DNA from 3 places in the Pseudomonas sp. REB1044 genome. Region 3 is predicted to be linked to each of the others. Evidence: riboswitches for the same ligand, from Rfam matches in the RefSeq annotation. Region 3 holds a riboswitch; each other region holds the start of a gene.
What was found. Region 3 has a riboswitch for cobalamin ahead of GKC70_RS11610 (ABC transporter ATP-binding protein). Riboswitches for the same ligand answer to the same signal wherever they lie in the genome.
Positions count from the first base shown of each region.

Region 1: linked by a shared signal. The riboswitch ahead of cobW (cobalamin biosynthesis protein CobW) and the one ahead of GKC70_RS11610 (ABC transporter ATP-binding protein) in region 3 are both predicted to bind cobalamin.
Region 2: linked by a shared signal. The riboswitch ahead of GKC70_RS13225 (TonB-dependent receptor) and the one ahead of GKC70_RS11610 (ABC transporter ATP-binding protein) in region 3 are both predicted to bind cobalamin.

Region 1 is NZ_CP046139.1:2,310,584-2,314,280, reverse strand. It holds partial or broken gene cobN (cobaltochelatase subunit CobN) at 1-713, opposite strand, end outside; gene cobW (cobalamin biosynthesis protein CobW) at 717-1,781, opposite strand; cobalamin riboswitch at 1,880-2,074, opposite strand; gene GKC70_RS10765 (LysR substrate-binding domain-containing protein) at 2,121-3,002, opposite strand; gene GKC70_RS10760 (ankyrin repeat domain-containing protein) at 3,216-3,697, shown strand, end outside.
Region 2 is NZ_CP046139.1:2,908,429-2,912,125, forward strand. It holds gene GKC70_RS13215 (N-acetyltransferase) at 1-382, shown strand, start outside; gene GKC70_RS13220 (outer membrane beta-barrel protein) at 450-1,196, opposite strand; cobalamin riboswitch at 1,354-1,579, shown strand; gene GKC70_RS13225 (TonB-dependent receptor) at 1,687-3,697, shown strand, end outside.
Region 3 is NZ_CP046139.1:2,561,801-2,565,497, reverse strand. It holds gene GKC70_RS11620 (MFS transporter) at 1-889, opposite strand, end outside; partial or broken gene GKC70_RS11615 (DJ-1/PfpI family protein) at 1,002-1,196, opposite strand; cobalamin riboswitch at 1,241-1,448, shown strand; gene GKC70_RS11610 (ABC transporter ATP-binding protein) at 1,557-2,333, shown strand; gene GKC70_RS11605 (ABC transporter substrate-binding protein) at 2,330-3,298, shown strand; partial or broken gene GKC70_RS11600 (iron ABC transporter permease) at 3,298-3,697, shown strand, end outside.

The DNA.
Region 1 (3,697 bases), 250 kb from region 3:
ACCGCGATCGGCAAGGGGTTCAACCCGGCGGCTTGCAAGCGCTGGCAGAACACGTCGATGAAACCGGTATTGGCCGCCTGCAGGTGCGAGCGGTAGAACAGGATCGGGGCGACCGGCTGTTCGGGCTGCCAGTGGCCATACCAGTCCTGCAACTGCGCGGCGGGTTTGTCGGGATGGTAGACGCTGGTACGCGGCAGCGGCTGCGGCGCGTCCCAGCTATAGTCGCGGCCCAACCATTGGTTGGCCAGGCACTTGAACAGGTTCAGGGCATTGGCCCGACCGCCCTGGCGCAGAAAGTGCCAGAGCCGCTCGGCCTGAGCGTCGGGCACCGTGCCCAGGCGGGTCAGCTCGGGGTCGGGTCGGTCGTCGCCTGGCACGAGAATCAGTTGCACACCGCTGGCGGCCAGTTCGACCAGTTGCTCCACGCCATAGCGCCAGTAGCCGACGCCGCCGTGCAGCGACAGCAGGATCACCTTGGCGTGGCGCAGCACCTGATCGAAGTAGAGGTCCACCGAGGCATGGTTCTGCACCTGCATGGGATTGGCCAGGCGCAGGCTGGGAAAGTCGTCCGGCAACTGCTCGGCGGTGTCGGCGAGCAGCGCCAGGTGGGAATCACCGCTGCAGAGAATCACCAGGTCGGCGGGGGTCTGGCCGAGGTCGGCAATGCTGTCGTCCGGCACGAAGCCGCCGGGCTGGGTCCGCAGCAGGTGCATGGATCAGGCGCCCAGGGCCTGGCGCAGGCGCGCTTCGAGCTGGGCGGCATCGAGGTCCTGACCGATCAGCACCAGCCGGGTGATGCGCGGCTCGTCGGCGCGCCAGGCACGGTCGAAGTGCTTGTCGAAGCGCGTGCCGACGCCCTGGATCAGCAGGCGCATCGGTTTGCCGGGAATCGCGGCGAAACCCTTGGCACGCAAGATGCCGAACTCGCCCACCAACTGCGCCAGCGCGTCGAGCAGCAGGCGCTCGTCGGCTTCGGGCAGGTCGATGGAGATGGAGTCGAAGGCGTCGTGATCGTGGTCGTCCTCTTCGCCGTCATGGTGCGAATCGTGATGGGTGCGGCGCGCATCGATGTGCGCTTCGGCTTGCGCGTCCAGGCCCAGCAGCACGTCCAGCGGCAGACGACCGCTGCTGGCCTCGATCACCTTGACCGCCGGTGGCAGTTCTTCGGCCACCTCGGCGCGGACCTTGGCCAGGCCCTCGGCGTCGATCAGGTCGGCTTTGTTCAGCACCACCAGGTCGGCGCTGGCCAACTGGTCGGCGAACAGTTCGTGCAGGGGCGACTCGTGATCCAGGTTAGGGTCGAGTTTGCGCTGGGCATCGACCTGCTCGGGATAGGCGGCGAAGGTGCCGGCAGCCACGGCCGGGCTGTCGACCACGGTAATCACTGCATCGACGGTGCAGGCGTTGCGGATTTCCGGCCACTGGAAGGCTTGCACCAAGGGTTTGGGCAGCGCCAGGCCGCTGGTCTCGATGAGGATGTGGTCCAGGTCGCCACGGCGCGCCACCAACTCGCGCATCACCGGGAAGAACTCTTCCTGCACCGTGCAGCACAGGCAGCCGTTGGCCAGCTCGTAGACGCGGCCGTTGGCTTCTTCCTCGCTACAGCCGATGCTGCACTGCTTGAGGATCTCGCCGTCGATGCCCAGCTCGCCGAATTCGTTGACGATGACCGCGATGCGCCGGCCTTGGGCGTTGTCGAGCATGTGCCGGAGCAAGGTAGTCTTGCCCGAGCCGAGGAAGCCGGTGACGATGGTGACCGGAAGTTTGGCCAGTGTTTTCATGTGGCAATGCCCTTGGCAGCAATGGTGCGGGCATGCGGGACGAGCGCCTCGGCCGAGCGGCCGGGCACGTTCGCCACCGGATCACCCCGCCCGGTTGAAGGTCGAAAACGTCACGAGGCAGGTCTCCTGGCTTGCACTGCACGGCCGCGGGCCGTTAGTTCGACGCCTTCCCGCACGTGCAGTGGCTGTGTCGAACCTGTTCAGTGCTTACAGTTGCGGGGGCAGCCGCGGCTTGGACCGCGTTCCCGTCTTAGCTCCGGTCGGGCCGGAGAACCTCGAACCGGCAAGGCTACGCAGTGGGGCGCAGGTGGTCAACCGTCTCGCGCCGACAGGCGGCCACTACCATCCTTCGCCGGCCAGAAGCTGCTTGAGCGTATCGGCCAGGGCCTTGACCATACCGTCGGCGCTGGGCCGATGGACGATGACGATCTCGTAGCTGTCCACCTCCGGCAGCCCCTGCGCTGTCCCCAGTACGCGGTGTTCGGCGGTGGCTGCGCGCGGTGGCAGGAGGCTCACGCCCATGCCGTTGGCGACTGCCGCCTGGATGCCGGACAGACTGGAGCTGGTGAAGCTGATGCGCCAGCGGCGGCCCATGCCCTCGATGGCCTGGATCATGTCTTCGCGGTACAGGCCGCGCGGCGGGAACGTCACCAGTGGCACCGGGTCCAGCTCGAAGGTGGGCAGCTGCAGGCTGTCGATCCATTGCAGCGGCTCCGGCCAGCAAGCCAGGCCCTCGCGGCTGTTGCGCCTTTGTTTGAGCAGCACCAGGTCCAGTTCGCCGTTGTCGTAGGCCTGGCTCAGGTCGCGGCACAGGCCACTGGTGACCTCCAGCTTGACCTGCGGATACTGGCGGCTGAAGGCTGACAGTGCATGGGTGGTACGGCCGCCGACGAAGTCTTCGGGTACACCCAAGCGCACGGTCACGCCGACCGAGGCCCCGGCCAGGGCCTCGAGCATCTGGTCATTGAGCGCAAGCATGTGCCGGGCGTAGCCGAGCAGGGTCTGGCCGGCGTCGGTGGGCAGCACGTCGCGGTGACCGCGCACCAGCAGGCGATGGCCGACCATCTCTTCCAGGCGGCGGACCTTCTGGCTGATGGTCGACTGGGTCGAGTGCAGGCGAGCAGCGGCGGTGGTGAAACTGCCGCAATCGGCCACCACGACGATGGCGCGGAGCAAGTCGAGGTCGAACAGCGCTCTATTCGGTTTGACGCTGGTGTGCATCGCAGTATTCGATTCGCGAATGGAAGAACGGCGTTCTAACACAGCCCTGCCGCCCCGGCAATCGCGCAGGTATTCGCAAAGCCACTGCGTGTCATCCAGATAATTCGTTTCAGTCCGCTGCGTCTGATCTCCTAGGATGAACCTTCGTACCCAGGAGACCGCCTCATGCGTATGCCACTCATCGCCTGCCTGCTGGCTGCGCTCACCTGCCCTATGGCCCACGCCGAGACCTCGCCCATGGACACCCGCCTGCTGTATGCCGCCCAGCGCGGCGATGCCCCCGCCATCGGCCGCCTGCTCAAAGAGTCGGTGGATCTTGAGCGTCGCGATGCGCAAGGTCGCACACCATTGATGCTGGCAACCCATGGCAACCATGTCGAGGCGGCCCGGGTATTGATCGAGGCCGGGGCGGACGTCAACGCCAAGGACGCCATCCACGACAGCCCCTACCTGTATTCCGGCGCGCGGGGCCTGAATCAGATCCTGCGCCTGACCCTGGACCACGGCGCCGACCTGGCCAGCACCAACCGCTATGGCGGCACGGCGCTGATCCCGGCTGCCGAGCGCGGCCATGTGGACACGGTGCAGATGCTGATCGACGCCGGGGTCGAGGTGAACCACCTCAACCGCCTGCACTGGACCGCCCTGCTGGAGGCGGTGATTCTCGGCGATGGCGGCCCTCGGCACGTCGAGAT
Region 2 (3,697 bases), 350 kb from region 3:
CTACTATCTCAAGGCCAATGCCGCAGGCCCCGGCGCCCATGTGGGCAACTGCGGCTACATGGTCACCGAGCAGGCGCGCGGGCGCGGCGTGGCCCGGGCGATGTGCGAGCACTCGCAGAAGCTGGCGCGCCAGGAAGGCTTCCTGGCCTTGCAGTTCAATTCGGTGGTGTCGAGCAACGAGGTGGCGGTGGCGCTGTGGCAAAAGCTGGGCTTCGAGATCGTCGGGCGACTGCCCAAGGCCTATCGCCATGCCCACTTGGGACTGGTGGATTGCCTGGTGATGTACAAGTGGTTGGCCGATGAGCCGGTCACGGAAAAACCTGCGCTGTTGATCGGACGCAAGAACATCGAGGCAAAAGTGTCGCGGCGACGCGGTCGGTAAGGGCTGTCGCACAGCCCCTACCGATCACGCACATTGCGCCCCTGCCGGACGGCGGGGGCACGCGGGGTCAGAACGCCAGACCGACCTTCACGCCAAACTCGTCACGCTTGAGCTTGGTGTTGTCGGCAGCCGGCGAATCTTCGTCGATCTTGTATTCGGTACGGGTGTAGTAGAGGCCGGCCTGAATCGGCATGGCGCCTTGCTGGTTCATCAACAGCGACACTTCGGCGTACGGGTTGGTACGGTCCTTCATGTCGACGCTGTCGCTCTCGAAGTCCTCGACCTTCAGACGCGCGCGGCCGTCGATGCTGCGACGAGCGCCCACTTCCACACGCAGGGTGGAGGCGTCGAACTGGTGGTTGTAACCCAGCGCGGCCTTGGCGAACGGCGACTTGTAGGTCAGCTTGGTGTCCAGATCGTTGATCTCGGGTTCGAAGCGGGTCCAGCTGTAGCCGCCACCGATGATCACGTCGACGAAGTTGCGCGCATCCAGCGCGGCGCGCCAGCCCAGGTCCAGGTCAGCCTGAGCTTCCTTGAGCTTGTCGTCGTTTTTCTTGCCGTACTTGGCTTCGGCACCCACTTGGTAAACGAAGCCGGATTCGGCGGTCATCTTGTTGCCAAAGTTGGCGAACACGCCGCCTTGACCCATATGTTCCTTGTCGGAGTCGCTGCCGCCTTCGAATTTGAACTTGTTGTACGAGCCCAGCAGACCGAAGGTGAACAGAGGATCGGTGCTGGGCGCAGCCATCGCTGCCAGAGGCGCGCCGACCAGGGCCAATGCGCAAGCGTGACGCAGCAGTTTTGCAGTAAACATTCGCAGAAGTCTCCATGACTGAATAAATGGGCGAACGGTCGTTTCGAGACAACGTGCACCAGAAAAGTTCGAAAAAAATATGAGAAAAAAGCGTGAATTTGCGGTCTGTCACATCGCCATCCCCTCAAACGATTGACTCGCCCACAGGCAGGTGGTCATATGCGCGCCAGTTTTAGGTGTCCTGCGCCGCCGTGCGCAGGGTGAAACGGGAAGCCGGTGCGTCCATGCGGACAAGTCCGGCGCTGCCCCCGCAACGGTAAGCGAGCGAATCCTTCAACACACCACTGTGTATCGGCATTGCAACCGCAATGCATCGGCATGGGAAGGTGAAGGCTTCACGATCCTCGCAAGCCCGGAGACCGGCCTGAAGCTTCAGTTGGCAAACCCGCGGTGGGCGGGCGCAGGCCGGTGTCCCGCGCTTGCGTGCGGGGCCGCGCGTCTTTGCGTTGTTTCCACCGGGATCCATTCATTCCTGCAACAGTGGAACGACATGTCCCGACACTTCACGCTTCACACCCTGGCCGCCTGCATGGCCGTCTCCTTGCCGTCCCTGGCCGAAACCTCTACCGGCGGCGTGCTCGCACTGCCGGCAACGGCCGTCACTGACACGCTGGAAGAGCCGCGCATCGACCTGGCCACCCCGACCCAGGCCGGCTCGCGCCTGAACCTCAGCGCCTTGGACACCCCGGCCAGCACCAGCAGCCTGACCGCCGAGCAGATCCAGCAGCGCGCCAACCGTACCCTACAGGACGCCGTGACCCGCACGCCGGGCATCACCTCGATCGGCACGCCCGGCAACGGTAACACCGCCCTCTCCGCCCGAGGCTTCACCGGCCACAGCTCGGTGATGACCCTGTTCGACGGCTCGCGCCTGTACACCGGTGCCGGCACCCAGAGTTTTCCGGTCGACCCGTGGATGGTCGAGCGCATCGACGTGATTCGCGGTCCGGCCTCGGTGTTGTACGGCGAAGGTGCCACCGGCGCGGTCATCAATGTGATCCCGAAAAAGCCCCTGGCAGGCGAAGTTCGCAACCACCTGCGCCTGGGCTACGGTTCCTGGGACCGCCAACAGACGGGCCTGGACAGCGGCGGTAGCCTGAGCGAGCGGCTCAGCTACCGGCTGATCCTCGATCAGCAGCAGGGCAATGGCTGGGTTGATCGCACCGATTCGCGCAGCCTCGCGGTGAACGCGGCGCTGCGCTTCGACGCCAGCGACGACCTGAGCTTCACCCTCGCCCACGACCGTGGCGATGACCAGCCGGCGAACTATTTCGGCACCCCGCTGATCGACGGCCGCCTGCACGGCAGCCTGCGCGACAAGAACTACAACATCCGCAACGACGTGCAGCGCTACCACGACGAGTGGACGCGACTGAACACCGACTGGGCCATCAGCGACAGCGTCAGTGCCAGCAACCAGCTGTACTACGTCAAGAGTCGTCGGCACTGGCGCAATGCCGAGGATTACCGCTGGGACCCGGATCGCGACCTGCTGGCCCGGCAGAGCTACCTTGAAATCCGCCACAACCAGGAACAGGTCGGCGACCGCCAGAGCTTGAGTTTCGATCACAGCCTGTTCGGTTTGACCAGCAAGACCGTGGTCGGCGCCGAGTACAACCGGATCCGCTTCAACGTTGACAGCAATTCGCCCTACGACGACCTGCAACCCGGCGACTTCATCGACCCCTGGAGTCCGGCGCCGGGACGTTTCCAGAGCGCCAGCGCGACCCGCCCGCAAACCCTGTCCACGACTCGCACCTTCGCCCTGTTCGCCGAAAACCGCACCCAACTCAGCGAACGCCTATCGCTGGTCACCGGCATCCGCCGCGACCAGAACCATATCGAGCGCGACAACCTGGTGGACGACAGCCGCGTCGATCGCAGCCTGAACGGCGGCAACTGGCGTGCGGGACTGGTGTTCGCGGTCAGCGACGACCTGTCGCTGTACGGCCAGTTTTCGACCAGCGAGGACGGCGTGGGCGACCTGGTCAGCCTCAGTGCCAGCCGTATCGGCTACGACCTCACCGAGTCCAAGCAAACCGAGCTAGGGCTCAAGCAGCGCTTCTGGGAGGGGCGGGGCGAGTGGACCCTGGCGGCGTACCACATCGTCAAGAAGAAGCTGCTGGTGGACGATCCGCTGACCCATGACAAGCAGCAGGCCGGCCAGCAGCGCGCGGACGGGCTGGAAGCCAGCCTGGAGCTGGACCTGGGCCAGCAATGGCAACTGTCGGCTAACGCCGCGGTGGTGCGCGCCCGGTACGACGATTTCGATGAAAGCGTCGATGGCGTGTTCCAGGATCGTGCCGGCAATCGACCGGCCAATGTGCCTCGGCGCACCGCCAATCTGTGGCTGAGCAAAGGCTTCGGCGAGCGCGTCGATGCCGGCGTCGGCCTGCGCTACGTCGATCAGCGTTACGCCGACACTGCGAACCTGGCCAGCGTACCGGGCTATACCGTGATGGACGCCAACCTTGGCTGGCAGGTGCTGCCCGAGGTACGTC
Region 3 (3,697 bases):
CGCTGAGCGTGCCGCCGATCGGCAGCCAGAAGAAGTTCGACACCCCGACCAGCAGCGTCACCAACAAGGCATCGGTAGTGCTCAGGTTGAGGACGGTCTTGCCGAAGGTCGGCGCATACACCGTGATGAGGTAGAACGCGCTGGTGGTCATCGCCACCATCAGCATGCCGCCCACCACCATGCCCCAGTTCTGGCCGAGGGTGGCGATCACCTGCTTCATGGTCGGGCGATGGCTGCGGTTTTCGAAGGCTTCAGTTTCTTGCAGGTTGCGGCGCAGGAAAAAGATGAAGGGAATGATCAGGCACGCTACGGCGAACGGTATGCGCCAGCCCCACTCGCTGATCTGCAAGGGCTGCAGCGACTGGTTCAAGGCATAACCCAAGGCGGCGGCGACGATGATTGCCACCTGCTGACTGCCAGACTGCCAACTGGTGTAGAAGCCCTTTTTGCCGGGTGTGGCCATTTCGGCAAGATAGACCGAGACACCGCCCAGCTCTGCCCCGGCGGAGAAGCCTTGCAGCAACCGCCCGATCAGCACCAGCAGCGGCGCCCAGTAGCCAATGGTGGCAAAGCCGGGCACCAGTACGATCAGCAGCGTGCCACTGGCCATGATCGACAGCGTCACGATCAGGCCTTTGCGCCGACCGACGTCGTCGATGTAAGCCCCCAGCACGATGGCGCCCAGCGGGCGCATGAGAAAGCCTGCCCCGAAGACGGCGAAGGTCATCATCAAGGACGCAAACTCACTGGAGGCCGGGAAGAAGGCCCCCGCGATCTGGGTGGCATAGAAGCCGAACAGGAAAAAGTCGAATTGTTCGAGGAAGTTACCCGAGGTGACGCGAAACACCGCAGCGGCTTTGGACCGAGCGGCATGAGGTGACGCAGGCATAGACGGTTCTCCAGCGTAAATCTTCTTGGTGTTGTGCACTTCACCGTCTGGAGTATGCCGGACACATCCTGAAACGATTAATGAAATCTGTTCATGCAACCCCTGGCGCTGTTCAGGGGTTCTCGGTCCAGTCGAACGCCATCTGCCGGGCCGTGCGCTCGGCCAAGGCTCGGCTGTGAAGACGCTCGACCAAGTGCAGGCTCATGTCGACACCGGCACTGATGCCGGCCGAGGTGACCAAGGCGCCTTGGTCGACCCAGCGCACGCCCTCGAGCACGTCCAATGCCGGGAACATGGCCTTCAGATCCAGGCGCGCCGGATCGGTTGACGCATGGCCGACATAAATGCTCAGATGCGCCCCTTGTTTCAGGTGTCCCCGGCCGCCGCGTCGGGGATTAAACGGGAAGCCGGTGCCTCGCCCTTGGCGAGCAGTCCGGCGCTGCCCCCGCAACGGTAGGCGAGCGAGATATTCGATACACCACTGTGCCCAGGGCATGGGAAGGTGAATGTCTCAGGTTCCTCGCAAGCCCGGAGACCGGCCTGCTGCAGCTATTGGCAACTCCCGCGGCGGGCGGGCACTGGCCGGTTTTCGCGAGCGTCGGCGCGCGTCACCCGCGTGCACCTGAGCCGTAGGGGAATCTTCAATTCCGCGATGGTCGGCTCGTGCATGTCCTGCCCTACCCTGCATCTCCACGCGCTGCACTGGTCGCCTCACGGCGCGCCACGGCCATTGCTGGACAACATCGATCTGCACGTTGGTCCTGGCGAGTTCGTCGGCCTTATCGGCCCCAACGGCAGCGGCAAGACCAGCCTGCTGCGGTGTGCCTACCGCTTCAGCCGGCCCGATGCCGGCCAGGTACGACTCGAAGGTGAAGACATCTGGCAGCGCACGCCGCGCTGGGCGGCCCAGCGCATCGCCGTGATGCTGCAGGAATTTCCCGAAGACTTCGGGCTTAGCGTGCGCGACGTGGTGGCCATGGGCCGAACGCCGCACCAAGGCTGGTTCGATGGCGACGCCGATACCGCGCTGATCGACACCACGCTGGACCGCCTGGGCCTGCTGCCCCGCGCATTGGACGCCTTCACGTGCCTGTCCGGTGGTGAAAAACAACGGGTATTGCTGGCCCGCGCACTGGTGCAGCAGCCGAGGCTGCTGATCCTCGACGAGCCCACCAATCACCTGGATCCCCGCTTCCAACTGGCCCTGCTGCAACAACTGCGCGGCACCGGCCTGAGCCTGCTGGCCAGTTTCCACGACCTCAACCTGGCCGCCGCCTTCTGCGATCGGTTGTACGTGCTCGACGCCGGTCGCGTAGTGGCCCACGGCACGCCGCAGCAGGTGCTCACCGAGCAGTGCCTGGCCGAGGTCTTCGGTGTGCGCGCGCTGGTCGACTGCCACCCTTTGGCGCCCCATCCACGCATCACTTGGATCAGTCCCGCATGAAAGCGTTGTTCGCCTGCCTGGCCCTGCTGGCCGCCCTGCCCCTCGCCGCTCAGGCGGCGCCTTACCCGGTGACCGTTCGCAGTTGCGACCGCGACGTGACCTTCGATCACCCGCCGCAACGCGCGGTCAGCCATGACATCAACCTCACCGGCATGCTGCTGGCACTGGGACTGCGCGATCACATGGCCGGCTACAGCGGCATCAGCGGCTGGAAGACGCTGGATCCGAGCCTGCGCCAGGCGCTCGACGGCCTGCCGGAGCTTGCCCCGCGCTATGTCTCGGTCGAAAACCTGCTCGATGCCGACACCGACTTCTTCTTCGCCGGCTGGGCCTACGGCATGCGCATCGGCGGTCCGGTCACGCCACAGACCCTGGCGCCTTTCGATATACCGGTGTACGAGCTGAGCGAGTCCTGCTCCTGGATCATGCCTCAGCGTCACGCCAGTCTCGATGACCTTTACCGTGACCTGGACAACCTGGGACGGATTTTCGATGTCCGCGAGCGCGCCGCTGCCCTGGTGCAGCACATGCGCCAGCGCATTGAGCAGGTGGCGCAACGTACCGCCCACGCACCTCAGCGCGCGCGGGTGTTCCTCTATGACAGCGGCGAGGACCGGCCGATGACGTCCGGTCGCCTGGGAATGCCGCAGGCGCTGATCGATGCCGCGGGAGGGGACAACGTCATGGACGATCTGGCCGCCAGTTGGACCCATGTGAATTGGGAGAGTGTGGTAGAGCGCGACCCTCAGGTGATCGTCATCGTCGACTATGGCCCGACGACCTGGCAGCAGAAACGCGACTTCCTGCTCGCCCAGCCGGCGCTGGCCAGCGTCGAGGCGATCCGCAAGCAGCGCTTCGTGGTGCTGTCCTACCTGCAGGTCACGCCGTCGGTGCAAAACGCCGAGGCGATCGAGGTCTTGGCCAAGGCCCTGCATCCTGAGTTATTCGCCGAGGCCCAGCGGTGATGCCGATTCGCAACTGCGCACGCTATCGCCTGCTGATGCTGGCGCTGCTGGCCATGCTGCTGCTGTCGTGTCTGCTGTCGCTGGGCTTTGGCTCGGCCCAGGTGGCACTGGGCAAGGTGCTGGGTATCGTCCTGCACCACGTCGGCTTGGCCGAGTCGGGAGACTGGAGCCGTGGCCAGGCGCAGATCGTCTGGCAGATTCGCGCGCCACGCGTGATGTTGGGCGCGTTGGTCGGCGCAGGCCTGGCGCTGGTGGGCGGCGCACTGCAGGCGGTGACCCGCAATCCGCTGGCCGACCCGCACCTGCTGGGCGTGAGTGCCGGAGCGGTGTTCGGCGCGGTCCTGGTGGTGCTGTTTCTCGGCCCTTTTGCCGGGGTCTTCAGCTTGCCGCTGGCAGCGT